DNA from 2 places in the Mycobacterium sp. pUA109 genome. Region 2 is predicted to be linked to the other one. Evidence: riboswitches for the same ligand, from Rfam matches in the RefSeq annotation. Region 2 holds a riboswitch; the other holds the start of a gene.
What was found. A riboswitch is a leader RNA that binds a small molecule or an ion and turns the genes downstream of it on or off. The one in region 2 is predicted to bind magnesium.

Region 1 (15,189 bases), on a different contig from region 2:
TGTTGGCGACGCTGAACTGCAACGGCAGCTGCCCCTTCTGGGCGGCCTTCTGCAGCCGTTTGTCGGCGGCGTGCGCCTCGATCGGGCCGATGCCGCCCTCCACCAGCCCGGATTTGCTGGCAAACGGCACACCGGGGTCGGCGAGGTTGTTGAGCAGGCCGATCAGCTCGTCGGGCGCGGGGACGTCGGGGGCCGGATCCAGCGGAACCGGGATGCCGAAGACCACCGGCTGCACCTCGGACGCCGCTGGGCTCACCGATGCAATAGATGTCACACCGGCGGCGGCCGCTCCGATCGCGGCGACGGCTGCCACGCCCGTGGCTAGGGATTTCAGGGTCACGGCTGTCCTCTCGATCCGACCGATGTAGCAGCAAGGCTAACAGTGTCACCCGTGTGTCGGATTCCTAGTCTGCACATGGATCCGCAATCGCCGGTAGCGTTGAAGTATCCGCCGCGCCAACTTCCGGCATGGGAAAGGAGCGCAACTATGGGTGAGTCAGAGCGTTCTGAATCGTTCGGTGGCCCCCGGCAAACGGGCATGTCCGAGGACGACGCTGCCGAGCTGGAAGAGCTGCGTCGCGAAGCGGCACTGCTGCGCGAGCAACTGGAGCATGCGAGCGGACCGCAGGACGCCGTGCGCAGCAGCCGCGATGTGCATCAGCTCGAGGCGCGCATCGACTCGTTAGCGGCCCGCAACTCCAAGCTGATGGAAACCCTCAAGGAAGCCCGTCAGCAACTGCTGGCGCTGCGCGAGGAGGTCGACCGGCTCGGGCAGCCGCCCAGCGGTTACGGAGTGCTGCTGTGCACCCATGACGACGACACCGTCGACGTGTTCACCTCCGGCCGCAAAATGCGGCTGACCTGCTCACCCAACATCGAGGTCGGCTCGCTGAAGAAGGGCCAGACCGTCCGGCTCAACGAGGCGTTGACCGTGGTGGAGGCCGGCACCTTCGAATCGGTGGGGGAGATCTCCACCCTGCGCGAGATCCTGGCCGACGGGCACCGCGCGCTGGTGGTCGGCCACGCCGACGAGGAGCGCATCGTGTGGCTGGCCGAGCCGCTGGTGGCCGCCGACCTGCCCGAGGGCACCTTCGACGCCCTCGACGACGACCTGCGGCCCCGCAAGCTGCGCCCCGGCGACTCGCTGCTGGTCGACACCAAGGCCGGCTACGCGTTCGAACGCATCCCCAAGGCCGAGGTCGAGGACCTGGTGCTCGAAGAGGTGCCCGACGTCAGCTACAACGACATCGGCGGGTTGGGCCGCCAGATCGAGCAGATCCGCGACGCGGTGGAGCTGCCGTTCCTGCACGGCGAGCTGTACCGCGAGTACATGCTGCGCCCGCCCAAGGGGGTGCTGCTCTACGGCCCGCCCGGCTGCGGGAAGACGCTGATCGCCAAGGCGGTGGCCAACTCGCTGGCCAAAAAGATGGCCGAGGTCCGCGGCGACGACGCCAAGGAAGCCAAGTCCTACTTCCTCAACATCAAGGGCCCCGAGCTGTTGAACAAGTTCGTCGGGGAGACCGAGCGGCACATCCGACTGATCTTCCAGCGGGCCCGGGAGAAGGCCTCCGAAGGCACCCCGGTGATCGTGTTCTTCGACGAGATGGATTCGATCTTCCGCACCCGCGGCACCGGGGTGTCCTCCGATGTGGAGACCACCGTGGTGCCCCAGCTGCTGTCCGAGATCGACGGCGTGGAGGGGCTGGAGAACGTCATCGTCATCGGCGCCTCCAACCGCGAGGACATGATCGACCCGGCGATCCTGCGGCCCGGCCGGCTGGACGTCAAAATCAAGATCGAGCGGCCGGACGCCGAGGCGGCCCAGGACATCTTCTCCAAGTACCTCACCGACGACCTGCCGGTGCACGCCGACGACCTGGCCGAGTTCGGCCACGATCGCACGCTGTGCATCAAGGCGATGATCGAAAAGGTCGTCGACCGGATGTACGCCGAGATCGACGACAACCGGTTCCTGGAGGTCACCTACGCCAACGGTGACAAGGAAGTCATGTACTTCAAGGACTTCAACTCCGGGGCGATGATCCAAAACGTCGTCGACCGGGCGAAGAAGAACGCGATCAAGTCGGTGCTGGAGACCGGCCAGCCCGGTCTGCGCATCCAGCACCTGCTGGATTCGATCGTCGACGAGTTCGCCGAGAACGAGGACCTGCCCAACACCACCAACCCCGATGACTGGGCTCGGATCTCGGGCAAGAAGGGGGAGCGGATCGTCTACATCCGCACCCTGGTCACCGGCAAGAGCTCCAGCGCGAGCCGGGCCATCGACACCGAATCCAACCTGGGCCAGTACCTGTAGACCGCCACTCGTCGAGATCGACGTTAGCGCGCGAAAGTTCGAGTGGACCGCGCGCTAACGTCAATTTCGGCACACCTAGGGTGGACGTCATGCAGCGGATCATCGGGACCGAAGTGGAATACGGCATTTCGTCGCCGTCGGATCCGACCGCCAACCCGATCCTCACCTCGACGCAGGCCGTGCTGGCCTACGCCGCGGCGGCCGGCATCCAACGCGCCAAACGCACCCGCTGGGACTACGAGGTGGAATCTCCGCTGCGTGACGCCCGCGGGTTCGACCTGAGCCGCTCGGCCGGGCCGCCGCCGGTCGTCGACGCCGACGAGGTCGGCGCGGCGAACATGATTTTGACCAACGGGGCGCGGCTGTACGTCGACCACGCCCACCCGGAGTACTCCGCGCCCGAGGTCACCGACCCGCTGGACGCGGTGATCTGGGATAAGGCCGGCGAACGGGTGATGGAGGCCGCCGCCCGGCACGTCGCCAGCGTGCCCGGCGCCGCCAAGCTGCAGTTGTACAAAAACAACGTCGACGGTAAGGGCGCCTCCTACGGGTCACACGAGAACTACCTGATGAGCCGGCAGACGCCGTTTTCGGCCATCATCGCCGGGCTGACCCCGTTCTTCGTGTCCCGTCAGGTGATCACCGGCTCGGGCCGGGTGGGCATCGGTCCGTCCGGGGACGAGCCGGGCTTTCAGCTGTCGCAGCGCGCCGACTACATCGAGGTCGAGGTCGGGCTGGAAACCACCCTGAAGCGCGGCATCATCAACACCCGCGACGAGCCGCACGCCGACGCCGACAAATACCGGCGGCTGCACGTGATCATCGGCGATGCCAACCTCGCCGAGACCTCCACCTACCTCAAGCTGGGCGCCACCTCGCTGGTGCTCGATCTCATCGAGGAGGGGCCCGCGCACGGCATCGACTTGAGCGACCTGGCGCTGGCCCGGCCGGTGCACGCGGTGCATGTGATCAGCCGCGACCCGTCGCTGCGGGCCACCGTGGCGCTGGCCGACGGCCGGGAGCTGACCGGTCTTGCGCTGCAACGCATCTACCTGGACCGGGTGGCCAAGCTGGTCGAGGCCCGTGACCCGGACCCGCGGGCCAACGACATCGTGACGACCTGGGCCAACGTGCTCGACCTGCTGGAACGCGACCCGATGGAGTGCGCGGACCTGCTGGACTGGCCCGCCAAGCTGCGAATCCTGGAGGGGTTCCGGCAACGGGAGAACCTCAGCTGGTCGGCGCCCCGGCTGCACCTGGTTGACCTGCAGTATTCCGATGTCCGGCTGGACAAGGGGCTGTACAACCGGTTGGTCGCGCGGGGTTCCATGCGACGGCTGGTCACCGAACAGCAGGTGCTCAACGCGGTCGATAACCCGCCCACCGACACCCGCGCCTACTTCCGCGGCGAATGCCTGCGCCGGTTCGGCGCCGACATTGCGGCGGCCAGCTGGGACTCGGTGATTTTCGACCTGGGCGGCGACTCGCTGGTGCGGATCCCCACGTTGGAGCCGCTGCGCGGCAGCAAAGCCCACGTGGGGGCGCTGCTGGACTCGGTGGACAGCGCCGTGGAACTGGTGCAACAACTCACTACCTAGAGCCGCAGCAACATCGCCATTGACCGGTAGGGTGGAGAGACCGGCCCCCGCGCGTGATGCGGGGCCGATGACCTAGCAGGAGGCAGCGATGGCTCAGGAGCAGACCAAGCGTGGCGGTGGCGACGGCGACGACGAGGACCTCACCGGCAGCACTGCGGCGGGCCAGGAGCGTCGCGAGAAGCTAGCCGAAGACACCGATGACCTGCTCGACGAGATCGATGACGTGCTCGAGGAGAACGCCGAGGACTTCGTGCGGGCATACGTCCAAAAGGGCGGACAGTGACCTGGCCGTTCCGCGATCATCTGCCCCTCAACTCAGCATTAGCCAATCCGTCGGTCGACCTGTCGTCATTCTCTGAATTCCTGCGGCGTCAGGCGCCGGAACTGCTGCCGACCGGCCTGAGCGCCGGCGGCGCAGGTGAGGGCGCCGCCGGCCAGCTGCCGCACGGCACCACGATCGTCGCGTTGAAATACCCGGGCGGGGTGGTCATCGCCGGGGACCGCCGCTCGACGCAGGGCAATATGATCGCCGGCCGCGACGTGCAGAAGGTGTACGTCACCGACGAGTACACCGCGACCGGTATCGCCGGCACCGCGGCGATCGCCGTCGAGTTCGCCCGGCTCTACGCGGTGGAACTCGAGCATTACGAGAAGCTGGAAGGGGTGCCGCTGACGTTCGCCGGTAAGGTCAACCGGCTGGCGATCATGGTGCGCGGCAACCTCGGTGCGGCGATGCAGGGCCTGGTGGCGTTGCCGCTGCTGGCCGGCTACGACATCGACGCGGACGACCCGCAGACCGCCGGGCGCATCGTGTCGTTCGACGCCGCCGGCGGCTGGAACGTCGAGGAAGAGGGCTACCAGGCGGTGGGCTCGGGCTCGATCTTCGCCAAGTCGTCGATCAAAAAGCTGTACTCGCGGGTGACCGACGCCGATTCGGCGCTCAAGGTCGCCGTGGAGGCGCTGTACGACGCCGCCGACGACGACTCGGCCACCGGCGGACCGGATCTGGTCCGCGGCATCTACCCGACCGCGGTCACCATCGACACCGACGGCGCCGTGGACGTGTCCGAGCAACGGATCGCCGCACTGGCCCGCGAGGTGATCGAAAGCCGAACCCGCGCGGACACCGCCGGTCCCGACAAGCCCAAACGGCGGGGTGCGAAGTGAGTTTTCCGTACTTCATTTCGCCCGAGCAGGCGATGCGCGAGCGCAGCGAGCTCGCGCGCAAGGGCATCGCCCGGGGGCGCAGCGTGGTGGCGCTGGCCTACGCCGACGGGGTGCTGTTCGTCGCGGAGAACCCGTCGCGGTCCCTGCAGAAGATCAGCGAACTCTACGACCGGGTCGGGTTCGCCGCGGCGGGCCGGATCAACGAGTTCGAAAACCTGCGCCGCGGCGGCATCCAGTTCGCCGACACCCGCGGCTACGCCTATGACCGCCGTGATGTCACCGCCCGCCAGCTGGCCAATGTCTACGCCCAAACGCTGGGCACCATCTTCACCGAGCAGGCCAAACCGTATGAGGTGGAGTTGTGCGTGGCCGGGGTCGCCTACCAAGGCCAGTCCAAACCGTCTGAGCTGTACCGGATCACCTATGACGGGTCGATCACCGACGAGCCGCATTTCGTGGTGATGGGCGGCACGACGGAGCCGATCATCGCCGCGCTCAAGGAGTCCTACGCGGAGAACGCCGAACTGGCCGACGCGCTGCGGATCGCCGTCGACGCGCTGAAGAAGACCGACGGCGGCAACGGTTCGGAGCCGCGGCCGCTGGGGCCCGGCACCCTCGAGGTGGCCATCCTGGACGCCAACCGGCCCAAGCGGGCGTTTCGGCGGATCACCCGTTCCGCACTGGAATCCCTGCTGCCGCAGCCGGAAGCGGCGAAGACCGACTCCTCGGAGCCGGACCAACCCGCCGACTGACCCGCGGTAATGGACGGCGAGGGGGGTTCCGGCGGCCGTCCACGGTCTCCAGCCCGACGAAACTCGAGTTGCCGCGTCCGCAAAACGGTGTACCCTCGCGGATGCACCTCGTTAGGCGAGGCTTCTGGCGTGAACACAGGCCACTGATCTGACGACGTCGAGAGACGCCCAAGATCAGGACAGATCTCCCCGGCTTAAGGGGTGATCCCAAGTGGCTTCCCGGCTGTACGGGGATACGTCGCCCAGTGCCAAAGCTCAACGTGTGAGGGCACCGTCGCCGCTCGACCGCTCCGCGGAACCCCTCATTGTGCGCGTGTGAACCGGCATTGAGCGTGGAAGGCAGGTGGACCCGTGACCAGCATGATCGAAGCTCCCGTTGTTGGCTCAACCCATGGGCTGCGCCTGACCCCCTATGAGGGGATGGCGCAGGACCTGGTGTTCCTGCGCGCCGAACTCGACGCGGCAGGTATCCCGTTTCTGCTCATCCGCGGTGCCGACGGGCGTCCCGCCCTGGTCGTGGACATCGCCCGGCGCGCCCGGGTGGCCGAGGTGTTGATGGCCGCCTGCCTGGAAATGCCGTTGCGGGCCAAGGTTTACGACGGGATTGGGCGCCGCTCGGTGTCGCTGGCCGACGGGCTGCTGTCGGTGGCGCCGGACCCGCGGCTGCTGCGGGTGTTCCGTCGCCGCGAATGCCCGCGGTCCGGGCTGCGTTACGGGGCCTCGGCCGGGGTGGAGTTGCAGTTTTGGGTGTTCGACGGCCAGCAGGCCATCTGCCCGATCGAGAACTCCCTGACCCGGAAGGTGCTGCCGCTCAGCGACATCGTCCACACCACGGTGGACCTGCACGGCCACACCTGGCCGACGATCGCCGGGATGTTCACGCCGCACGCCGGTGATATCACGTTCGACATCGACATGGTGTTCTCCTGGGTCGACGGCAACGACCCGGAGTTCCGGGCGCGGCGGTCCGCCGCGATGGCGAATCACGTTGTCGGCGAAGGCGACGACGCCGACGCCCGGATCCGCCAGATCGACGAGCTGCGCTACGCGCTGCGGTCGGTGCACGCCTTCGCGCCGTGGGTGCGCCGCATCTTCATCGCGACCGATTCACCGGTGCCGTCGTGGCTGGCCCCGCACCCCAAGGTCACCATCGTGCGGGCCGAGGAGCATTTCACCGACCTGACCGCGCTGCCGGTGTACAACAGCCACGCGGTGGAGACCCAGCTGCACCACATTCCGGGCCTGGCCGAGCATTTCCTGTACTCCAACGACGACATGTTCTTCGGCCGGCCGCTGTCGCCAGCGATGTTCTTCTCGCCCGGCGGGGTGACGAAGTTCATCGAGGCCGGCACCCGGATCGGGCTGGGCGCCAACCATCCCGACCGCAGCGGCTTCGAGAACGCGGCGCGGGTCAACCGGCAGCTGCTGTGGGAGAAGTTCGGCAAGATCATCACCCGCCACCTGGAGCACACCGCCGCACCGCTGCGTAAGAGCGTGCTGCACGAGCTCGAGGCCGAGTTCCCCGCGGACTTCGCCCGCACCCAGGCGAGCCGGTTCCGGGCCAGCACCGACATCTCGGTCACCAACTCGCTGTACCACTACTACGCCTTGATGAGCGGGCGCGCGGTGCAGCAGGAGGCCGCCAAGATGCTGTACGTGGACACCACGCTGCGCTCGGGGCTGGCGAAACTGCCGGGGCTGCTGAAGAAGCGCAAGGTCGACTTCTTCTGCCTCAACGACGGCAGCTTCCCCGAGGTCGATGCCGCCGAACGGGCCCGGGTGGTCGGCGCGTTTCTGGACAGCTACTTCCCGGTGCCGGCGCCGTGGGAGCGGGTCGCCGCCGACGAGTGAGCGGCAAGCGGCTCGCGCTACGCCCGGGTGGGCTGCTGGGCCACGCGTGGGATACGCGCGGCGGGCAGGATGCTCACCCCGGCGTCGGCCAGCTCCCGGTCCACTGCCGCCGGCGGCACGAACCGCCCCACCGTGGGCCCGGCGGCCAGCGGAACCACGGTGTGTACCACCGTGTCCGGGTAGCAGTGCACCAGGTTGAATGCCTGCGCGCCGTCGCGGCCCCGGGTCCCGGCGCTGAGCAGGTCCTGGGTGTAGCAGGTCGCCGAGGCCACCGAGACGGGGATGCCGGCGAAGGTGGCCGCGGTGGAGTAGTGCAGGTGCCCGGCCAGGATGGCGCGCACATCGGTGCCGTCCAGCACCTCGGCCAGTGCCGCTTGATCGCGGAGTTCCACCAGCGCGGCGAGGTCCTGCACGCTGGGGACCGGCGGGTGGTGCATGGCCAGAATGGTGCCGAACGGGGCGGGCTCGGCCAGTTGCGTGGCTAGCCACTCCAACTGCTGCGCGCTGAGCTCCCCGTGGTGGTGGCCGGGCACCGAGGTGTCCAGCACCACGATCCGCAAACCCGCGATGTCATGCACCCGGTCCATCGGGGCCATGCTCGGCGCCTCACGCAACAGGTGCTGGCGCAGCGCGGCCCGGTCGTCGTGGTTACCCATCACCCAGATGAGCTCGGCGCCAAGGCGAGCGGCCAGCGGTTCGACCAATTCGCGCAGCGCGCGGTAGGCGTCGGGCTGGCCGGTGTCGGCGAGATCCCCGGTGAATATCAACGCGTCTGGGCGCGCCCGGGAGCCCTCAAGCCGCTCCAGCAGCTCGGATAACCGGGCTTGGGCGTCGACGTCGCCGTACAGGTCGCCGTCGCCGGCGATCAGATGGGTGTCGCTGAGATGCGCGATGACATGGTCCGGCCGCGGATGTTCCGCGGCCCTGGGACTGCCCACCTTTGCGACTGTACCGGAACGGCGGGTCAACACTTAGGACGCCGAGCGGGCCCGCAGCGTCTCCAGCGCCTTGTCGGCGTGGGTGTCCATGGAGAATTCGCTGGCGATGACGTCGAGCACCGTGCGGTCGGTGTCGATGACGAACGTGGTCCGCTTGACCGGCATCAGCTTGCCGAGCAGGCCCCGCTTGACGCCGAACTGCGCGGCGACGGTGCCGTCGCTGTCCGACAGCAGCGGGTAGTCGAAGCCCTGCTGGTCGGCGAACTTGGCCTGCTTGGCCACCGCATCGGCGCTGATCCCGACCCGGCTGGCGCCCAGCGCGGCGAACTCGGACGCCAAATCCCGGAAGTGGCAGGCCTCCTTGGTGCATCCGGGGGTCATCGCCGCCGGGTAGAAAAACAGCACCACCGGCCCGTCGGCGAGGAGGGCGCTGAGCCGACGCGGGGCGCCGGTTTGGTCGGGAAGCTCGAAGTCGGCCACGGTGTCACCAGTTTTCATGGCCGTCACGCTACGCCGGTGCCCGGCTGCGCCGCGCTGGCGATCGGCACGGGGTCCGATGGTGGCGACCCGCTGCGCCCGGCTGCGCCGCGCTGGCGATCGGCACGGTCTGGGAAGATGTACGCGTGCACGACGCCACCCTCGCCGCAACGACCTCCCGGGCGGACTTCCGGGCGCTGGCCGCCGAGCACCGCGTGGTTCCGGTGACCCGCAAGGTGTTGGCCGACGCCGAGACGCCGTTGTCGGCCTACCGCAAGCTCGCCGGCAACCGGCCGGGCACCTTCCTGCTGGAGTCGGCGGAAAACGGCCGGTCCTGGTCGCGGTGGTCGTTCATCGGGGCGGGGGCGCCGTCGGCGTTGACGGTGCGCGACGGTGCAGCGGTCTGGTTGGGCACCACCCCGCGCGACGCCCCGGCCGGCGGGGACCCGCTGGCGGCGCTGCGCGCCACCCTGGCGCTGTTGGCGACCGGCGCACCGCATGGGCTGCCGCCGCTGTCCGGCGGCATGGTCGGGTTCTTCAGCTACGACCTGGTGCGCCGCCTGGAGCGGCTGCCGGAGCTGACCGTCGACGATCTGGGCCTGCCGGACATGCTGCTGTTGTTGGCTACCGACGTCGCGGCCGTCGACCACCACGAGGGCACCATCACCCTGATCGCCAACGCGGTGAACTGGAACGGCACCGACGAGCGGGTCGACGAGGCCTACGACGACGCGGTGGCCCGGCTGGACGTGATGACCGCGGCGCTGGGCCAGCCGCTGCCGTCGACGGTGGCCACCTTCAGCCGCCCCGAGCCGCGGCACCGGTCGCAACGCACCGTGGAGGAGTATGGGGCGATCGTGCAGCGCCTGGTGGCCGAGATCGAGGCCGGTGAGGCGTTCCAGGTGGTGCCGTCGCAGCGGTTCGAGATGGACACCGCCGTCGACCCCATTGACGTGTACCGGATGCTGCGGGTGTCCAACCCCAGCCCGTACATGTACCTGCTGCAGATCCCCGCCGAGGACGGGTCGCGGGCGTTTTCCATCGTCGGATCCAGCCCGGAGGCGCTGGTCACCGTGCAGGACGGCTGGGCGACCACCCACCCGATCGCCGGCACCCGGTGGCGCGGGCAGACCGAGGAGGAAGACCAGCTGCTGGAAAAGGAGCTGCTCGCCGACGACAAGGAGCGCGCCGAGCACCTGATGCTGGTCGACCTGGGCCGCAACGACCTGGGCCGGGTGTGCGTGCCGGGCACGGTGCGCGTCGAGGACTACAGCCACATCGAGCGCTACAGCCACGTCATGCACCTGGTGTCCACGGTGACCGGCATGCTCGCCGAGGACCGCACCGCGTTGGACGCGGTGACCGCCTGTTTCCCGGCCGGCACCCTGTCCGGGGCGCCCAAGGTGCGGGCCATGGAGCTCATCGAGGAAGTCGAGCAGACCCGGCGCGGGCTGTACGGCGGCGTGGTCGGCTACCTGGACTTCGCCGGCAACGCCGATTTCGCGATCGCGATCCGCACCGCGTTGATGCGCGACGGCACCGCCTACGTGCAGGCCGGCGGCGGGGTGGTGGCCGACTCCAACGGCCCCTACGAGTACACCGAGGCCACCAACAAGGCCCGCGCGGTGCTGGGTGCGATCGCCGCCGCCGAGACGCTCACCGTGCCCAGCGCCGATGGCTGACTCGGCCCCCGGTCGGCGCCCCCAGCTGGCGATCTACCTCGCCCAGCTGCTGCTGGTCCTCGCCGCCGGGGCGCTGTGGGCGGCGTCGCGGCTGCCCTGGGTGGTGCTGGTGACCCAGCCGTTCAACGGGCTGGGCCAGCCCAAGACCACCACGTTGACCGGGGCGGCCTGGTCCACCGCGCTGGTGCCGCTGGCGGTGGTCGCGCTGGCGGCGGCCGTGGCCGCCGTCGCGGTGCGCGGCTGGCCGCTGCGGGTGCTCGCGGTGCTGGTCGCCGCCGCCAGCCTGGCCACCGGCTACCTCGCCATCAGCCTGTGGACGGTGCGGGACGTGGCCGAGCGGGCCGCCGACCTCGCGCACCTGGAGGTGGTCACGCTGGTGGGCAGCGAGCGCCGGTCGGTGGGCGCGGCGCTCACCCTGGTGGCGGCGGTGTGCACGCTGCTCGCCGCGGCGTTGCTGATGCGGGCGGCGGCACGGGCGGTGACCACCAAATACGTCGCCCCCGCGGCCCGGCGTTCGCTGGCCCACAGCGACGACGCCGAGGCGGGGATGACCGAGCGGATGCTCTGGGATGCCCTGGATGAGGGTGGTGACCCGACCGAACGGACCGCGGAGCCGACGGACACGCCCGATGGCCAGCACGGCTCCGGCTCCGACACCGAGGGGCGGTGACGGCCGGTGGCCCGGCGACAGTTACCCTTCGATGGACGTCTTCGCGACGCGTTTCCGACCCCAGGAAGGGACCGACAGGCATGAGTTCGGCGACCGTGCTCGACTCCATCATCGAGGGAGTTCGCGCCGATGTCGCCGCCCGCGAATCGGTCGTCAGCCTGTCCGAGATTAAGGCGGCCGCCAAGGCGGCGCCACCGCCGCTGGACGTGCTGGCGGTGCTGCGCGAACCCGGAATCGGTGTCATCGCCGAGGTCAAGCGCGCCAGCCCGTCGGCCGGCCAGCTCGCGTCCATCGACGACCCGGCCCAGCTGGCCCGCGCCTACCAGGAGGGCGGCGCGCGGATCATCAGCGTGCTGACCGAGCAGCGGCGGTTCAACGGCTCGCTCGACGACCTCGACGCGGTGCGCGCGGCGGTATCGATCCCGGTGCTGCGTAAAGACTTTGTGATGTCGCCGTATCAGATTCACGAGGCCCGCGCCCACGGCGCGGACATGCTGCTGCTGATCGTGGCGGCGCTGGACCAGCCCGCGCTGGTGGCGATGCTGGAGCGCACCGAATCGCTGGGGATGACCGCGCTGGTCGAGGTCCACACCGAGGAGGAGGCCGACCGCGCGTTGCAGGCCGAGGCCAAGGTGATCGGGGTGAACGCCCGCGACCTGAGAACCCTGCAGGTGGACCGGGATTGCTTCGCGCGGATCGCTCCGGGGCTGCCCACCGACGTGATCCGCATCGCCGAGTCCGGGGTGCGCGGCACCGCCGACCTGCTGGCCTACGCCGGCGCCGGCGCCGACGCGGTGTTGGTCGGGGAGGGCCTGGTGACCAGCGGCGATCCCCGCGCGGCCGTCGCGGATCTGGTGACCGCCGGTAGGCACCCGTCCTGCCCGAAGCCGGCCCGCTAGCTCGAGCCGCAGCGATGGCAGATCTGCTCGGCCCGGACCTTCCCCGATCCAGCGCGGCCGTTACCGAACCCACCCACCACGACCCCGATGCGCGTGGTCATTTCGGCAGCTACGGCGGCCGGTATGTGCCCGAGGCGCTGATGGGGGTGATCGAGGAAGTCACCGCCGCCTACGACAAGGTGCGCACCGACCAGGAGTTCCTCGACACCCTCGACAAGTTGCAGCGGCACTACAGCGGCCGGCCCTCACCGCTGTATGAGGCCGTCCGGCTGTCCGAGCACGCCGGCGGCGCCCGCCTCTTCCTCAAACGAGAAGACTTGAACCACACCGGTTCTCACAAGATCAACAACGTGCTCGGGCAGGCGCTGCTGGCGAAGCACATGGGCAAGACCCGGGTGATCGCCGAGACCGGCGCGGGCCAACACGGGGTGGCCACCGCCACCGCCTGCGCGTTGCTCGGCTTGGACTGCGTGGTGTACATGGGCGCCGTCGACACCGAACGCCAGGCGCTCAACGTCGCCCGGATGCGGCTGTTGGGGGCCGAGGTGGTCTCGGTGCAGGCCGGGTCAAAAACCTTGAAGGACGCCATCAACGAGGCGTTCCGGGACTGGGTCACCAACGCCGAGAACACCTACTACTGCTTCGGCACCGCCGCCGGCCCGCACCCGTTCCCGACCATGGTCCGGGACTTTCAGCGCATCATCGGCCTGGAGACCCGGGTGCAGATCCAAGACCAGGCCGGGCGGTTGCCCGACGCGGTGACCGCGTGCGTGGGCGGGGGATCCAACGCCATCGGCATCTTCCACGCGTTCCTCGACGATCCGCAGGTCCGGCTGGTCGGGTTCGAGGCCGCGGGCGACGGTGTGGCCACCGGGCGGCATGCCGCCACCTTCACCGGCGGGTCGCCGGGGGCGTTTCAGGGATCGTTTTCCTACCTGCTGCAAGACGAGGACGGCCAGACCGTCGAATCCCACTCCATCTCCGCGGGCCTGGACTACCCCGGGGTGGGGCCCGAGCACGCCTGGCTGCGGGACAACGGACGCACCGAGTACCGGCCCATCACCGACGCCGAGGCGATGGACGCCTTCCGGCTGCTGTGCCGCACCGAGGGCATCATCCCGGCCATCGAATCCGCGCACGCGGTGGCCGGTGCGCTGCAGTTGGGCGCCGAATTGGGCCCCGGTGCGCTCATCGTGGTGAATCTGTCCGGCCGCGGCGACAAGGACGTCGAGACGGCGGCCACCTGGTTTGGCCTGCTCGACCAGAACGGCGGTGGCCCGCGGTGACCCTGCAGCAACGCCAAACCAGCAAGCTGGCACCACTTTTCGAGGGTTGCCGCCGCGATGACCGGGCGGCGCTGATCGGCTACCTGCCCACCGGGTATCCCGATGTGCCGACGTCGGTGACCGCGATGACCGCGCTGGTGGAATCGGGGTGCGACCTCATCGAAGTCGGAGTCCCGTATTCGGATCCCGGCATGGACGGGCCGACGATCGCCGCCGCCACCGAGGCCGCGCTGCACGGCGGTGTGCGGGTGCGCGACACCCTGGCCGCGGTCGAGGCGATCAGCGCGGCCGGCGGACGCGCGGTGGTGATGACCTACTGGAACCCGGTGCTGCGCTACGGCGTTGACGCGTTCGCCCGCGATCTGGCCGCGGCCGGGGGACAGGGCATGATCACGCCCGACCTGATTCCCGACGAGGCCGAGGCGTGGCTGGCGGCGTCCGAGCAGCACGGCCTGGACCGGATCTTCCTGGTGGCGCCGTCGTCAACACCGCAGCGGCTGGCCGCCACCGTGGAGGCGTCGCGGGGCTTCGTCTACGCGGCGTCGACGATGGGGGTCACCGGTGCCCGCGACGCGGTGTCCCACGCCGCGCCCGAATTGGTGCGCCGGGTCAGGGAGGTGTCCGACATTCCGGTGGGGGTGGGTTTGGGTGTGCGGTCCGGTCAGCAGGCCACCGAAATCGGCAGTTACGCCGACGGCGTCATCGTCGGCTCGGCGTTGGTGTCGGCACTGACCGACGGGCTGCCGGCGCTGCGTGCCCTCACCCAGGAACTCGCCGCCGGTGTGCGCCAAAGGATCTCCGCGTGATGACGACGACGTTGTTGGCGTCCTTCCCCAGCCCGAGCCGGGGTGTGTGGCATCTGGGTCCGGTGCCGATCCGGGCCTACGCGCTGTGCATCATCGTCGGCATCATCGCCGCCCTGGTGATCGGCGATCGGCGTTGGGCCGCCCGCGGCGGCGAGCGCGGGGTGATCTACGACATCGCGCTGTGGGCCGTCCCGTTCGGCTTGCTCGGGGGTCGGCTCTACCACCTGATCACCGATTGGCGCACCTATTTCGGCCCCACCGGCGCCGGTGCCGACGCGGCGCTGCGCATCTGGGACGGCGGCCTGGGGATCTGGGGCGCGGTCGCCCTCGGCGGGGTGGGGGCCTGGATCGGTTGTCGTCGCCGTTCGATTCCGTTGCCGGCCTTCGGCGACGCGATCGCCCCGGGAATCGTGTTGGCGCAGGCCATCGGCCGGCTGGGTAACTACTTCAACCAGGAACTCTACGGCCGGGAAACGACGGTGCCGTGGGGGATGGAGATCTTCTACCGGCGCGACCCCTCCGGCATCGTGGACGTGCACTCCCTGGACGGGGTGTCGACCGGGCAGGTCGCCGAGGTTGTCCAACCGACGTTCCTGTACGAATTGCTCTGGAATGTCCTGATCTTCGTGGTGCTGATCTACGTCGACCGCCGGTTCAAGATCGGCCACGGTCGGCTGTTCGCGCTGTACGTCGCCGGCTACTGCGTCGGGCGGTTCGGCATCGAGTTGCTGCGCAACGACCCTGCG
Region 2 (15,189 bases):
GGGGCGTTGGTGGCCACGAACTTCTTTGGGATCAACACCATTCCGATCGCCGTGAATGAGGCCGACTACGTGCGGATGTGGATTCAGGCCGCCACCACAATGGGTACCTACCACGTGGTCTCCAGCTCCGCGTTGGCCGCGGTTCCGGCCACCACGCCCGCCCCGCAGATCGTGAACCAGAACAGCCAGGCCTCCACCGCCCAACAGCAGGCCACCACCACGGCGGCGACCACGTCGAGTTCGTCGTGGCAGGACCAGTTGGCGCAGTGGATCACCGACTACAACATGGGCTTCGCCGATCCGGTCGCCCAACTGTTCTTCCCCAACGGGTTCCCGCTGCAGCCGATGCCCATTGTCAATGCGCTGACGCCGCTGTTTTCGCAAATCCCGGGTATCTCACCGGCGCTGGCCTCCGCGCTGGCCTGGAACGTTTTCCACAACCTGATGCTGGTGTTGGCGCTGGCCGAAGTCTCCCCGCTGCTGCTGGCCGCCGCCGCGCCGATGGCGCTGGCCGCCACCGGTGTCGTGGGGCTCGCCGGGTTGGCCGGCGTGGCCGGGGTGGCCGGGGTGGCCGCCGTCCCGGTGCCGCCGGCGGACCTGCCCGCGGCCGCGGCCACACCGGTGCCCACCGGCTCGGCGTTGGCGCCGTCGGCGCCCGCCGGCATCGAAACCACGGTCAGCAACGGCTCCACCGCCCCCAGCTCGGCGGCCCCGAGCACCGCGACGGCGACCGGTGGCGGCCCGACCGGCGGCGGCCCGGGGGTCGGGTTCGGCCCGACCGCGACCAACCCGCTGGGCGCCCAGGCGGCGATGTCCGATGGGCTTTATGCCGCCAGCGCCTCGGGCCTGTTGTCGCGGACCGGCGCCAGCCGGCGCCGGTCCCGTTCGGCGGCCGAGCCCGGCAGCGAGGACGCCGCCGCGCCGGCCGACAAGGCGGCCGCCGCTGAGCAGGCCCGCGCCCGTCGGCGCCGCAAGGCGGGACAGCGCGGCTACGGCGACGAGTTTATGGACATGAACATCGAGGTCGACCCGGACTGGGACGTGCCCGCCGCGGTGGGCGCCTCCGGCCAGGGGGCCGGCCCGCTGGGATTCGCCGGTGCTGCAGCCAAATCCGGCGTCGCCCAGGCGGCGGGCTTGGCGACCCTGGCCGGCGGGCGGTTCAGCGGTTCGCCGACCACCCCGATGGTGCCGCGCAGCTGGTCGGACTGAACTAACCGATCTCGGCCAGCCGGGGCACCACCTCGTCGCCGAGACGGCGCACGAAACCGGCCGGGTCCGGGTTGCCGGGCAGCGGGCCGGCATTGATCATCGCGAACCCGAGCCCGGCCAGCGTTTCGACGGTCCGCAGGTAGCCGTCGAGGTCGGCGAACGGGTCGGTGAACAAGCCGACGGTCTTGCGGATCTCGGCGGGATCGCGGTTCAGCGTCGCGCAGTGCCGGTTCAGCACGTCGACCTTGTGCGCCAGCTCATCCGGGTCGGACACCGTGGTGTTCCACACGTCGGCGTACTGGGCGACCATCCGCAGCGTCTTCTTCTCCCCGCTGCCGCCGATCAGGATGGGCGGGCGCCGGATCGGTTGCGGCGCACAGATCGTCTCGGCCAACCGGTAATGCTTGCCGTGGTAGGGGCCGTCGTGGTCGCTCCACATCTGTTGGCAGATCTGCAGCGTCTCCTCCATCATCTCGAACCGGTCGGACAGCCGCGGATAGGGGATGCCCAACGCGGTGTGCTCGTGCTCATACCAGGCGGCCCCGATGCCGAACATGGCGCGGCCTCCGGACAGCACGTCCAGCGTGGTCACGGTTTTGGCCAGGACCCCCGGATAGCGGTAGGTGACCCCGGTGACCAGCATGGTCAGCGTGATCGTCGTGGTCTGCCCGGCCAGGAAACCCAGCGCGGTGTAGCCCTCCAGGAACGGATCCTGGGCGCGGCCCACCCCCTCCATCTGGAAGAAGTGATCGGCCAGGGTGAACATCGTCGCCCCGCCGTCCTCGGCGGCCTTCGCGGTGGCCGCCAGGGCCGGGCCCAGCCGGCGCGGATCGCCGGGCAGAAAGTCGATGAAGTGTATGCCTAATTCCATTGCGGTGACGGTCCTTTCGCAGTTCGGTTAGTCGCAGAGCCGGTCCAGCAGGGACAGCGCTTCGAGGATGACGTGGCGTTCCGGCTCGGTGAACCGCTCGTGCATCGCGCGGGTCAGCCACTCCCGGCGGGCCTCGCGGTCGGATTCGGCGCGCCGCTGACCCTGCGGGGTCAGCGTGATCACTTGACGGCGACCGTCTTCGGGGTCCGGGCGGCGCTGGATGAATCCGTGTCGGTCGAGGCCGGCGAGCGTGGCCGCCATCGACTGGGGTCGGACCCGCTCGGCGGCGGCCAGCGCACTGGTCGACGACGGCCCGCCCTTGACCAGGCGGAGCAGCACCGCGGTCTGGGACGGGGTGAGTTCCTCGCTGGTGTCGAGTTCGCGAAGCCGGCGCCGCAGCCGGCCGAACACCACCCGCACATCACGGGCGGCGGTGACCGCGGATGCGGCGACATCGGCCATATAGACAGCTTAGACTGAACAGTTCAGGCTGTCTATATGGGCCGCGGCCGTCAGGTCATGCAGACGTTGGCGAGCAACAACACGGGCCACGACACGATCGACCCGAGGAAGGACACCACCAGGTCGATGCCGTCCAGGTCTTTGAGGTGCTCGGTGTGCGTCCCCGACCACACCACGCCGATCAGCAGATACGGCGTGCCGATGATCAACGCGATCCCGATGAGTTCGGCGACGGTGAATTTGTAGTCGAGCACGCGGCGCAGCATCTCCAGCACCTGTGCCCTCCCTCTGCCGGCGTTACCGATCCACCTGACCTGCTTCTCCGGGTTTATCGCATTGTCATCGCACGCACACCGAGCACCCACTATGTTAATCATGATTCTGACCCCCTGGGATAGGTTTGGGAGGAGTGCACGTGGGTAGGGTGAGACGGTGACAAAATCGGTCGGGGTGCCAGCGGCTGCACCCGGCGGGATCCGGCGGCGGCCCAAGGACCGCAAAGACCAGATCGCCCGGGCGTCCGCCGAGGCGTTCAGTGCCTTGGGGTATCACGCGGTCAGCATGGAGACCATCGCGGATAAGGTCGGCATCTCGGCGCCCGCGCTCTACCGGCACTACGCCAGCAAATACCACCTGTTCGCCGGTGCGGTGCTGACCCTGAGCCAGCAACTGGTGGACTGCACCGAATTCGTCGACGCCGAACCCGACACCGAGGCGTCCGCCGTGCTGGACCGGGTGGTGCAGGCGCTGATCGACGTCACCCTGACCAACCGGGAATCCGGCGGCCTGTACCGCTGGCAGGCGCGCTACCTGGACGGCGACGATCAGCCCACCTTGATGGAACAGTTGCGGGTGGTGAACCAGCGGATCCAGCGGCCGCTGTCCGTGCTGCGGCCGTCGCTGAACTCATCGCAGCGGTGGATGCTGTCCTCGGGGCTGCTCAGCATCATCGGCAGCATCGTTGACCATCGGGTGCGGTCCTCGCCCGACGACATCCGCGCCGTGCTGACCCCGGCGGCGACGGCGTTGCTGGCCGCCGAGCTGCCCTCGCCGAGCGAGGTGGTGCCGCGCCCGGCGGCCTGGCGGATCTTCACCGCGGAGGCCGGCGTCTACGAGGCGGTGCTGCACGCGGCGATGGTGTTGTTCAGCGACCAGGGCTACCCGGAAACCAGCATGGCGCAGATCGCCGCGGCCGCCGAGATTCCGGTTTCGGGGATCTACCGCTACTTCTCCGGCAAGTCCGAGATTCTGGTGATCGGGTTGCGGCGGTCCGCCGACCGGATCTCCGGGGAACTGTCCGGCGTGCTGGCCACCCAGCGCGACCCGCGGCAGGCGCTCACCGAGGTGGTCGACGCCTATGTCGCGACGTCGTTCGCCAACCCCGAGCTGGCGTCGATCTACTACACCGAACGGGTCAACCTGCCGGCGGTCGACCAGGCGCTGCTGCGCAACGTGCAGCGCTCCACCATCGACTCCTGGGTCCAGTTGCTGACCGCGGTGCGCTCCGACGTCACCCCCACCCAGGCGCGGTTTTTGGTGCACGCGGCGATGGCCCTGGTGGTCGACCTGGGCCGGCTGGTGCACTACGACCGGTTGGCCGCCGACGCCGGAGACCCCGCCGGCGCCGCCGCGAGCGCCTATCCGCAGGCCTGTGTGCGCCGGTTGATGGATGTGACGCTGTTCGGAGCGGGTTAGGCGATGGCGTAGTCGTCCAACGGGAAATTGGCCCCGTCCCGCACCGCGTTGCGCACCGAGGTAGGCCGCAGCAGCGACGCTTCGCCGCTGTGGTTGAAGTAGTAGGACCGTGACGTCGCGCAGTCGCCGGCGTAGAACACCGAGCGGTCCAGCCGGTCGGTCATGCGATCCAGGAAGCGGGCGTTGGCTTGCTCGGTGACCTCGAATGTCGTGGCGCCGCGGCGCTGCACCTCGCCGAACAGCCGGTCCATGTGCCGCATCTGGTATTCCATGGTGTTGAAGAACGACAACCCACAGAACGCGTACGGGCTGGCCAGGCTCAAATAATTCGGGAAATACGGAATCGACACGCCCTGATAGGCCTGGAACCGGTTCTCCCGCCACCACTTTCCCAGGTTGCGGCCGTTGCGCCCGACGATCTCGATGGCCGGGAAGTTCGCCTCCCACAGGTCGAAACCGGTGGCCAGCACCAAGGTGTCGATGACGGTTTTGCGACCGTCGGCGGTGACGATGCCGTCGGGCTCGATGCGTTCTATGCCGCCGGCTTCCAGGTGCACATGCGGTTTGGTGAAGCTGCGGTAGTAGTCGTTGGACCAGCTGGGCCGTTTACAGCCGATGTCGTAGCTGGGGGTCAGCTTGGCCCGCAACTCCTTGTCGCGCACCGAGATAAACCGGTGGATCTTGCACAGATCCATCGCCGCCACCGACAGCCGGCGGAAGTAGGGGTAGTTCAGCACGCCGGTGAACGTCATGAACTCCAGCAGGTAGTCGGTGACGAACCGCACCGCCCGCTGGGCCAGCGGCACCCGGGCGAACAGCCGTTGCACGGCGGGGGAGAACCCGAAGTCCAGCTTGGGCGCCACCCAGATCGCGGTGCGCTGATACACCGTCAAGTCGCCGACGGTTTTGGCCAGCTCCGGAATCAGCTGCACCGCGGTGGCGCCGGTGCCGATCAGCCCGACCCGGCGGCCGGCGAAGTCGTAGCCGTCGTCCCAGTCGGTGGTGTGGATGACCTTGCCGTCGAAGCTGGCGATGCCGGGGATGTCCGGGGTGTGCGGCTGGGACAGGAATCCGGTGGCGGTGATCAGGAACCGGGTGGTCAGGGTTTCCCCGCCGGCCAGCGCCACCCGCCACCGCTGGGCTTCCTCGTCCCAGCGGGCGCCCTGCACCACCGTGTTGAACCGCATGTGGCGGCGCACGTCGTATTTGTCGGCGACGTGCTCGGCGTAGCGTTTGAGCTCCGGGCCGGTGGCGAACAACCGCGACCAGTACGGGTTGGGCTCAAACCAGTAGGAGTAGGTGGTCGACGGGATGTCGACGGCCAGCCCGGGGTAGCGGTTGACGTGCCAGGTGCCGCCGAGGTCGTTCTCGCGTTCCAGCAGCACGATGTTGTGGTAGCCGAGCTTTTTCAGCTGGATCGCCGCGCCCATGCCGCCGAAGCCCGCCCCCACAATGACCACGTCGAGATGCCCCGCGCTCATAAACCCGACCGTACCTTACTTCGGAGTAGCCATGAACCTCGTCGACGCTGACCGCGCCCGTGCACACTAGTAGGTAATCCCCGACAACGGAGGCACCCCCATGACCGGACCGGTTCCGGAAGCCAACGACGCTGACCTGGCCGCCCAGTCGGCGCCGGTCACCGACCCCGACGACGCGCGCGACGAGAGTTTCTCGGTCGACGCCGAAGCCGACGCCGCCGATCTGTTCGAGCAGCATCGCAGCGCGCCGCTGCCCGATGACGACTATGACCGGTAACCTCGACGACTCGGCGGCACCGGTCGACCCCGCGACGGTGTTCACCGCGCTGGCCGAGATCGTCTACCAGGGTTCGGACCTGAGCGAGGTCTATGCCGCGATCTGCGTGGCGGCCACCTTGATGGTGCCGGGCTGCCAGCACGCCAGCCTGCTGCTGCGCCGCGGTGAGGGCTATGCGACGGCGGCCGCCAGCGATGCGGTGGCCCGCAAGATCGACAAACTGGAGTTGGCCGTCGGTGACGGGCCGTGCCTGGATGCCATCGAAGAGGATTCCGCCCAGGTCGACACCGATCTGACCGTGCACAGCCAGTGGCCCGCGCTGGCGGCCCGCGTCGTCGCCGAAACACCGGTGCGCGGCGCGATGGGGTTTCGGCTGCTGGTCGATGGCCGCAAGGTCGGCGCGCTTAACCTGTTCGCCGACGCTCCCAATGTGTTCGACAAGGCATCGGCCGAACGCGCCATTATCTTGGCGGCGTTCGCCACGGTGGCCATCAACGCCGCGGCCCGCGGGGATGAGGCGGCCAGCCTGCAGCGCGGCCTGGCCAGCAACCGCGAGATCGGCAAGGCCATCGGCATGATGATGGTGCTCAACGACATCAGCGAAGCCGAGGCCTTCGACCTGCTGCGCCGCACCTCGCAGGACACCAACATCAAGGTCGCCGACATCGCCGCCGAGATCGTGCGGCGCCGCGGCCGGGTCTAGCCGCGGTCAGCCGGCTTCGGGCAGCAGCCGCAGCGCCGCGTCCACCGCCAGCGCGGGCACATTCAGTCGTTTGGAGCCCAGGTCGTGGCGGGCGCCGGTGATTTCGACGACCTCGGTCGGGGCGGGGATCAGCGCGGCGGCGGCGCGCACCTCGTCCAGCGTGCCGAACGGGTCGGAGCCGCCGTGGGTGAACACCGTCGGCGCCGCGATCTCGGGCAGGTGCTCGGTGCGCATCCGCTCCGGTTTTCCCGGCGGGTGCACCGGATAGGAGAACAACGTCAACACATCGACCGCCGCCTCACCCGCCGCCACCACCATCGAGGTCTGCCGGCCGCCGTAGGAGTGGCCGCCGGCGATCAGCGGGCCGTCGACGAGTTCGCGGGCCCGCGCGATGGCCTCGACGATCCCGGCCCGATCGGTGGCCCCCGACCCGGACGGCGGGCCCTTGGGGCGACGCCGCCGATACGGCAGGTTGTAGCGCACCGCGAGCCAGCCGCGCCGCGCCCACTCGTCGCAGATCTGTTGCAGCAGCGCCGATTCCCGGCTGCCGCCGGCGCCGTGGGTCAGCACCGCCACACCCGCCGGGACGCCGTCGGGCCGGTGCGCGATCCCGGCGATGCTGTCCAGATCCATTCGATTAGCCCCCGCTCAGCCGGAACAGCGGGGACACCGGGCCGTGTCCGCGGCCCAGCGGGTAGGCGGCGCGCAGGCATTCGGTGACCCAGCCCTTGGCGAAGGCCACCGCGTCCGGCACGGTGAACCCGTGCGCCAGCGCGCTGGCCACCGCCGCGGCCAGCGTGTCACCACCACCGTGGTCGTTGCCGGTGTCGATCCGCGGCGCGTCGAATGAGTAGAAGTCGCTGCCGTCGTACAGCAGATCGGTGCTGTGCGCCGAGGAGCGCAGGTGACCGCCCTTGACCAGCGCCCAGCGCGGGCCCAGCGCGTGCAGGGCCTTGGCCGCCGCGCGCTGCGAGTCGGCATCGACCACGTCGATGCCGACCAGCAGCCGCACCTCGTCGAGGTTGGGGGTGACCAGGGTGGCCAACGGAAACAGCTGGGCGCGCAGCGTATCCCGCGCCTCCGGGGCCAGCAGCGCATCCCCGTGCATGGATGCGCACACCGGGTCGACCACCAGCGGCGCCCCGGTGTTCAGCTCCCGCCACGCCCCGGCCACCGCGGCGATGATGTCCGAGGACGCCAGCATCCCGGTCTTGGCGGCCTGCACCCCGATGTCGGTGACCACCGCGCGCATCTGGGCGGCCACCACGTCGCCGGGCACCTCGTGAAAACCCCGGACTCCCACCGTGTTTTGCACGGTGACCGCGGTGACCGCGACGCAGCCGTGCACCCCCAGCAGCGCCATGGTGCGCAGATCGGCCTGGATGCCGGCGCCGCCGCCGGAATCCGACCCGGCGATCGTCAGCACCCGCGCCGGGGTGGCCCCCGGCGCGGGCAGCGGCAGCAACGTCACTGGGAAATCGGCAGATACACCCGGTTGCCGTGCTCGGCGAACTCGGCCGACTTCTCCGCCATCCCCATCGACAGCGCCGCCTCGATGTCGTCCTCGGACTCCAACCCGTGTTCGGCCGCGTAGTCCCGCACGTCCTGGCTGATCCGCATCGAGCAGAACTTCGGCCCGCACATCGAGCAGAAGTGCGCGGACTTGGCCGGCTCGGCCGGCAGCGTTTCGTCGTGGAATTCGCGGGCGGTGTCCGGGTCGAGCGACAGCGCGAACTGGTCGTACCACCGGAATTCGAATCGCGCCTTGCTCAGGGCGTCGTCGCGGTCCTGCGCCCGCGGGTGCCCCTTGGCCAAATCGGCGGCGTGCGCGGCGATCTTGTAGGCGATCACCCCGTCCTTGACGTCCTTGCGGTCCGGCAACCCCAGGTGTTCCTTGGGCGTGACGTAGCACAGCATCGCGGTGCCGGCCTGGGCGATGATCGCCGCGCCGATCGCCGAGGTGATGTGGTCATAGGCGGGGGCGATGTCGGTGGCCAGCGGGCCCAGCGTGTAGAACGGCGCCTCGTCGCACCATTCCTCTTCCAGCCGCACGTTTTCCACGATCTTGTGCATCGGCACGTGGCCGGGGCCTTCGATCATCACCTGGGCGCCACGGGATTTCGCGATCTTGGTGAGCTCGCCCAGGGTGCGCAGCTCGGCGAACTGCGCCTCGTCGTTGGCGTCGGCGATCGATCCCGGCCGCAGCCCGTCGCCGAGCGAGAAGGTGACGTCATAGCTGGCCAGGATGTCGGCGAGCTCCTCGAAGTGGGTGTACAGGAACGATTCCTGGTGCCGCGACAGGCACCACGAGGCCATGATCGACCCGCCGCGGGACACGATGCCGGTGACCCGCTTGGCGGTCAGCGGCACATACCGCAGCAGCACCCCGGCGTGCACGGTCATGTAGTCCACGCCCTGCTCGCACTGCTCGATCACGGTGTCGCGGTAGATCTCCCAGGTCAACTTGGTGGGGTCGCCGTTGACCTTCTCCAGCGCCTGGTAGATCGGCACGGTGCCGACCGGCACCGGGGAGTTGCGCAGGATCCATTCCCGGGTCTCGTGGATGTCCTTGCCGGTGGACAGGTCCATGATGGTGTCGGCCCCCCACCGGGTGGCCCACACCATCTTGTCGACCTCTTCGGCGATCGAGGAGGTGACCGCACTGTTGCCGATATTGGCGTTGACCTTCACCGCGAACGCCTTGCCGATGATCATCGGCTCGATCTCGGGGTGGTTGTGGTTGGCCGGGATCACCGCGCGGCCGCGGGCCACCTCGTCGCGGACCAGTTCGGCGGGCAGGCCTTCGCGGGCGGCGATGTAGGCCATCTCGGCGGTGATCTCACCGGCCTGGGCCCGCTGCAGCTGGGTGCCGCGGTCGCGCACCACCCCCGGCCGCGGCGGCAGCCCGGCGTGCACGTCGATCACCGCGTCGGGGTCGGTGTAGGGCCCGGAGGTGTCGTAGAGGTCGAAGTGTTCCCCGTTGGTGAGGTTGACCCGCCGGAACGGCACCTTGAGAGGCGAAGTACCGCGGACCTCCAACTCGTGGTAGTGCTTGGTGCTGTACGGGATGGGTCCGGTGGTCACGGACGGGGATACAGCCAAATCGGTCATAACTCTCTCCCTACGCCGGCATTACCCGGTCAGGTTCGTACGGTCGACGGCGCCCTTAGCCGTCCTCTCAGCGCGCTTCGCGCACGCTCCCGTGGTTGTCGGGCGGACCGTTCCCACGCTAGCGCAGCGGACCGCTGCGCTGCAGGCCCGTGGGGGCAAGAATTAGACCGAAATCATTTGCATAGCTAATATATGCGTTTTGTGGTGACCCGATGACGATTGAGATCCCGACAACACCGCCCGGCGCCGACCCGTCGACGGTCGACTCCGGTGCCGTCGCGACCGCGCGTCGCCGGCTGGCCTACGACCACGACCACCCGTTTTACAAGTGGGTTGCGCTGTCCAACACCACGCTGGGTGTGCTGATGGCGACCATCAACTCGTCGATCGTGTTGATTTCACTGCCGGCGATCTTCCGCGGCATCGGGCTCAACCCGCTGGACCCGTCCAACGTCAGCTACCTGCTGTGGATGTTGATGGGCTACCTGCTGGTCTCCGCGGTGCTGGTGGTGCTCTTCGGGCGGCTGGGCGACATGTTCGGCCGGGTGCGCATCTACAACCTGGGATTCGCCCTGTTCACCGTCGGCGCGGTGGCGCTATCGGTGGATCCGTTCCACCTCGGCCCCGGCGCGGTCTGGCTGATCGCGTGGCGGGTGGTCCAAGGCGTCGGCGGCGCCATGCTGATGGCGTCGTCGGGGGCGATCCTCACCGACGCGTTCCCGGCGAACCAGCGTGGCATGGCGCTGGGCATCAACCAGGTCGCCGCGGTGGCCGGCTCGTTTCTCGGGCTGTTGCTGGGCGGGGCGCTCTCGGAGTGGGACTGGCGGGCCATCTTCTGGGTCGGGGTGCCGATCGGCGTGCTGGGCAGCATCTGGTCGATGCGGTCACTGCACGAGCTGGGCGAGCGAAGCCCGGGGCGGCTGGACTGGGCCGGCACCGCCACCCTGGGGGTGGGATTGACCGTGCTGCTCACCGCCATCACCTACAGCATTCAGCCGCACGGGGATTCGCCGACCGGATGGACCAACCCGTGGGTGCTGGGCGCGCTTGCGCTGGGGGTGGCCGCGATCGCGGTGTTCAGCGTGATCGAGTTGCGGGTGCGCTACCCGATGCTCGACGTGCGGCTGTTCAAGAACAGGGCCTTCGCTTTCGGCAACGTGGCCGCGCTGATGTCGGCGGTGGGCAGCGGCGGTTTGCAGTTCATGCTGATCATCTGGCTGCAGGGCATCTGGCTGCCGCTGCACGGTTACAGCTACGAATCGACCCCGCTGTGGTCGGGGATTTACCTGCTGCCGATGACCTGCGGTTTCCTGCTGGCCGGTCCGCTGTCCGGGGCGCTGTCCGACCGGTGGGGGGCCCGCCCGTTCACCGTCGGCGGGATGCTGGCGGCGGCCACCACGTTCGTGGCGCTGATCCTGATCCCGGTGAACTTCCCCTACTGGTTGTTCGCGGTGCTGGTGTTCCTCAACGGCCTCGGCGGGGGCGTGTTCACCGCGCCCAACGCCGCGGTGATCATGTCCAGCGTTCCGGCCGACCACCGCGGCTCGGCATCGGGGGTGCGGGCCACCGTGTTCAGCGCCGGCATGTCGCTGTCGATCGGGGTGTTCTTCTCGCTGATGATCGTCGGGTTGGCCAATTCGCTTCCGGGCGCGATGAACTCGGGGCTGCGCGAGCACGGGGTGCCGGCCGGTATCGCCGACCAGGTGGCCCACACCCCGCCGGTGGGCAGCCTGTTCGCCGCGTTCCTGGGCTACAACCCGATCGCTGAACTGTTGGCGCCGTCGGGGGCCCTGCAGCGGCCGGGCGTGCAGGCCGACGTGCTGACCGGGCACACCTTCTTCCCGTTGCTGATCTCCGGGCCGTTCCACACCGGGCTGGTGGTGGTGTTCCTGGCCGCCACCCTGATGATGGTGCTCGGCGCGCTGACCTCCCTGGTCTCGCCCGGTCGGTACGCGACCGAGGTGCGGCCCGCCGGCTGACCCGCCGCCCTCACAGCGGGTTCACAGTGGGTTCACGGCGATTCGGATTGACCCGGGTGGCACCCTGATGCAGTATGGAACGGCAAGCACCTCGTTAGGTGAGGCGGCTACACGGACATAGGCCACTGACCCCGAACGTCGAAAGACGCCCCGGGTCAGGACAGCTCCTCCCGGCTTAAGGGTTGAGCCCAAGTGGCTTCCGGGATTCCCGGATCACGCCGTGTAGTGCCGAAGCTCTGACGAGAGGGGTGCGGCTCTTCCGGCGATCGCCGGGTCCGCCTCCTGCCGTGTGAACCATGGCGCGTAGCCACGCGTCGCGACCGAGAGGAGGTGAGGGACGAGTGAGTTCCAGTGATAGTCCGTGCCGATATCCGGCGTCCGTGTCGTCCCGAACCGATCGGTCGCGCGCCGCAATCAGCTGAGCAATCGCTCCTGGACAGGTAACCGCAAGGCGTTCATCGCCTGAGCAGGGCCTACCCGCTGGCGTGTGCGGATCCCTTCCGTGACAACCGGTGCCGCTTCCTGAAGTACTTCCCGGATTTTGTCCACTAGGAGGCAACCATGGTTGCGATTGCTTACACCGACATCACAGCGCCCGTGCAGCCGGTCCGCCCGGCCAAGAAGGCGCTGCACAAGCTGGACCGCCAGGCGGTCAGCACCATGTCTGACCCCGTGGTGGATATGACGACCCGGCTGCTCAGCGTTCCGCTGCACCAGCTCTACGCCCTGCTGTGGCGGGTCGGGGTGCTCTCGGTCGACGACTGAGGCCCGCCGCCCGCACCCAGCCCAGCTCACCGAAATCGACGCCAGCGCGAGAACGTCCGAGAGGACCTCGCGCTGGCGTCGATCTGGGCGGGGGTAGGAGGGTACGGCACCAGCCGGTCAGGCCTCCTCGAGGGCCTCGCCGAACTGCTCCAGCAGCTGGTTGTGGTGGTTTTGGGCCAGGATGTGCCCGGCGGCCACCGCGATGGCGACCGGCCAGTCGATGATCTCGAAGGCGGCCAACGCCAGCAATCCGCCGTAGTAGGCCAGCTGGTCGGGCCGCGGCACCGTCACCTTGCCCAGCAGCGGCAGGTTCACCGCGAACGTTTCACCGGCGCGGATATGCGCGACGGCTTCGCGCTGGGAGGTACCGCGGCCTGACTTCTTCTCGACCATCATTCGCCTTCCGGTAGCGGGGATGTCATGGCCAGGTTCGGACGCAGCTCGACCACCGGCGCCGGGGCCGACCCGTTGGTCGCCGGTCCCGCGCCGTTGGTGCTGGCGTCGCCGGCGGCGGGCTCGGGTGCGGTGTCGGCGTCGTCGCGCCGCTCCTCCGCGGCGGGGCCGGTCACCAGCCGGGGCAGCACCGCCGCCGCGGCGGTGGCCGCGGCGGCGGTGCCCAACGCCTGCGTCCAGCCCACCGGGCCCAGCGGCGTGCAGCCCAGCAGCTGCGACACCCCGGGAATGCTGATCAGGGTGGCCATCGCGCCCAGCGAACCGACCGCGGTGAGCACCACCAGCCGGTCGTGGGAATCCAGCAGGGTCTGGCCCAGCTGCGCGGAGACCAGCGCCACCAACGCGACGGTGGCCGCGCGCCGGGGCCGCCCGGTGACCGAGGCCAGCGCCCACGCCGTCACCGCCGCCCCCGCCGTGGTGGCGCCGCGCACCGCGACGGTGCGCCACAACGCGGCCGGGTCCGGGCCGCGGGCGCCGGTGGGGGCCGGCCCGCTCGGTGCGCTGACCGCCAGGGCGGTGGCCGGCAGCGCGTCGGTCAGCATGTTCACCAGCAGCAGCTGGCGGGTGTTCAGCGGGGAGCGCCCGGTGATCGCGCTGCCCACGATCGCGAACCCCACCTCGCCGGCGTTGCCGCCGAGCAGCACCGACACCGCGGCCTGCACCCGCTGCCACAGCTGGCGGCCCTCCTCGAGGGCATCCATCAGCGCCTCGATGCGGCCGTCGAGCAGCACCACGTCGGCGGCGGTGCGGGCCGGGTCACTGCCGTGCGCGACCACGCCGATCCCGACGGTGGCCGCGCGGATCGCGGCCGCGTCGTTGGCGCCGTCGCCGACCATCGCGCACACCCGGCCGGTGCGTTCCAGCGTCTGCACGATCTGCACCTTGTTCTCCGGGGACATCCGGGCGAACACCACCCGCTCGGTGACCGCCCGCTCCTGGTCTTTGCGCGACAACGCCTCCCACTCGGTGCCGCTGATCACCTGCTCGGCGGTGACCGGCACGCCTAGCTCGCGGGCCACCGCGGTGGCGGTGATCGGGTGGTCGCCGGTGATCAGCCGCACCGGGATCTGGGCCTGCTGCAGCTCGGCCAGCAACTCGGCGGCGGTGTCGCGCGGGGTGTCGGACAAGCCGAGCAGCCCGACCAGCGACAGCCCCGCGTCGCACAGTTCGGCGATGGCGTCGGGCTCCGGATCGTCGCCCAACGCCCGCATTTGTGCGGCGGTGAGCCGCCGCCGCGCCACCGCGATCACCCGCAACCCGTCGGCGGCCAGCCCGGCCACCGCGCGCTTGATGGCCGGGTTCACCCGGCCGCAGCTGGCCAGCACCACCTCCGGGGCACCCTTGACGGTCAGCTCGGCCCCGGTCACCGACGCCGAGAACGGCCGGCCGGACCGGAACGGCAGATGCGCCGGGGATTCCGGGATGGGATCCGAGCCGTTCACCGACAGCGCCGCTTCGGCGATCGCGGTGTCGGTGGCGTGCACGTGGCGTCCGCCGGCGGTGGCCGGGGTGGCGTGCGCCGCGCACCGCAGCACCTCTTCCCGGGAGTGGTGCGGCGCGGGATGGACCTGCGCGACCCGCAGCCGGTTCTGGCTCAGCGTTCCGGTCTTGTCGAAACACACCACGTCGACGCGGCCCAGCGCCTCCACCGCGCGCGGGACCCGCACCAGCGCACCGGAATTCGTCAACCGACGCGCCGAGGCCTGCTGGGCGAGGGTGGCCACCAGCGGCAGCCCTTCGGGGATCGCCGCGACGCTGACCGCGATGCCGCTGGCCACCGCCTGACGCAGCCCGGTGCGGCGCAGCAAGCCCAGGCCGCTGACCAGGGCGCCGCCGGCCAGGCTGACCCGCCAGGCCTGCTTGGTGAGCAGGCTCAGCTGGTGCTGCAGCCCGACGGCCTGCTGGTCGCCGGTCACCAATTCGGCGGCGCGGCGGGCGTGGGTGTCGCCGCCGGCGGCGGTCACCACCGCGACGGCGGTGCCGGCCACCACGGTGGTCCCGGCGAACAGCATGCAGTGCCGGTCGGCCAAATCGGCGCCCGGCGTGGCGTCGGTTTGTTTGGTCACCGACAGCGACTCACCGGTCAGCGACGATTCGTCGACCTCCAGGTCGATGGCCTCGATCAACCGGCCGTCGGCCGGCACCACCTCGTGGGAGCGCACCTCGATGATGTCGCCGGGTTG

Region 1: it holds a riboswitch for magnesium, as region 2 does, so the genes downstream of both, ACAG26_RS06075 (stealth family protein) here and ACAG26_RS10060 (Rv1535 family protein) in region 2, are expected to answer to the same signal.

The regions. Positions count from the first base shown of each region.
Region 1 covers NZ_JBGGKS010000004.1:88,792-103,980, reverse strand. The annotation lists gene ACAG26_RS06105 (hypothetical protein) at 1-340, opposite strand, end outside; gene arc (proteasome ATPase) at 488-2,317, shown strand; gene dop (pup deamidase/depupylase) at 2,407-3,915, shown strand; gene ACAG26_RS06090 (ubiquitin-like protein Pup) at 4,004-4,198, shown strand; gene prcB (proteasome subunit beta) at 4,195-5,082, shown strand; gene prcA (proteasome subunit alpha) at 5,079-5,834, shown strand; M-box (ykoK) riboswitch at 5,935-6,108, shown strand; gene ACAG26_RS06075 (stealth family protein) at 6,195-7,685, shown strand; gene ACAG26_RS06070 (phosphodiesterase) at 7,703-8,623, opposite strand; gene ACAG26_RS06065 (peroxiredoxin) at 8,657-9,121, opposite strand; gene ACAG26_RS06060 (anthranilate synthase component I) at 9,247-10,782, shown strand; gene ACAG26_RS06055 (TIGR02234 family membrane protein) at 10,775-11,452, shown strand; gene trpC (indole-3-glycerol phosphate synthase TrpC) at 11,533-12,351, shown strand; gene trpB (tryptophan synthase subunit beta) at 12,366-13,637, shown strand; gene trpA (tryptophan synthase subunit alpha) at 13,634-14,443, shown strand; gene lgt (prolipoprotein diacylglyceryl transferase) at 14,443-15,189, shown strand, end outside.
Region 2 covers NZ_JBGGKS010000007.1:34,571-49,759, reverse strand. The annotation lists gene ACAG26_RS10120 (PPE family protein) at 1-1,209, shown strand, start outside; gene ACAG26_RS10115 (LLM class F420-dependent oxidoreductase) at 1,211-2,080, opposite strand; gene ACAG26_RS10110 (MarR family winged helix-turn-helix transcriptional regulator) at 2,108-2,542, opposite strand; gene ACAG26_RS10105 (hypothetical protein) at 2,593-2,808, opposite strand; gene ACAG26_RS10100 (TetR/AcrR family transcriptional regulator) at 3,017-4,237, shown strand; gene ACAG26_RS10095 (flavin-containing monooxygenase) at 4,234-5,718, opposite strand; gene ACAG26_RS10090 (hypothetical protein) at 5,819-5,995, shown strand; gene ACAG26_RS10085 (GAF and ANTAR domain-containing protein) at 5,985-6,698, shown strand; gene ACAG26_RS10080 (alpha/beta family hydrolase) at 6,705-7,331, opposite strand; gene thiD (bifunctional hydroxymethylpyrimidine kinase/phosphomethylpyrimidine kinase) at 7,336-8,169, opposite strand; gene thiC (phosphomethylpyrimidine synthase ThiC) at 8,166-9,809, opposite strand; TPP riboswitch at 9,800-9,912, opposite strand; gene ACAG26_RS10065 (MFS transporter) at 10,022-11,788, shown strand; M-box (ykoK) riboswitch at 11,872-12,043, shown strand; gene ACAG26_RS10060 (Rv1535 family protein) at 12,350-12,553, shown strand; gene ACAG26_RS10055 (hypothetical protein) at 12,671-12,949, opposite strand; partial or broken gene ACAG26_RS10050 (HAD-IC family P-type ATPase) at 12,879-15,189, opposite strand, start outside.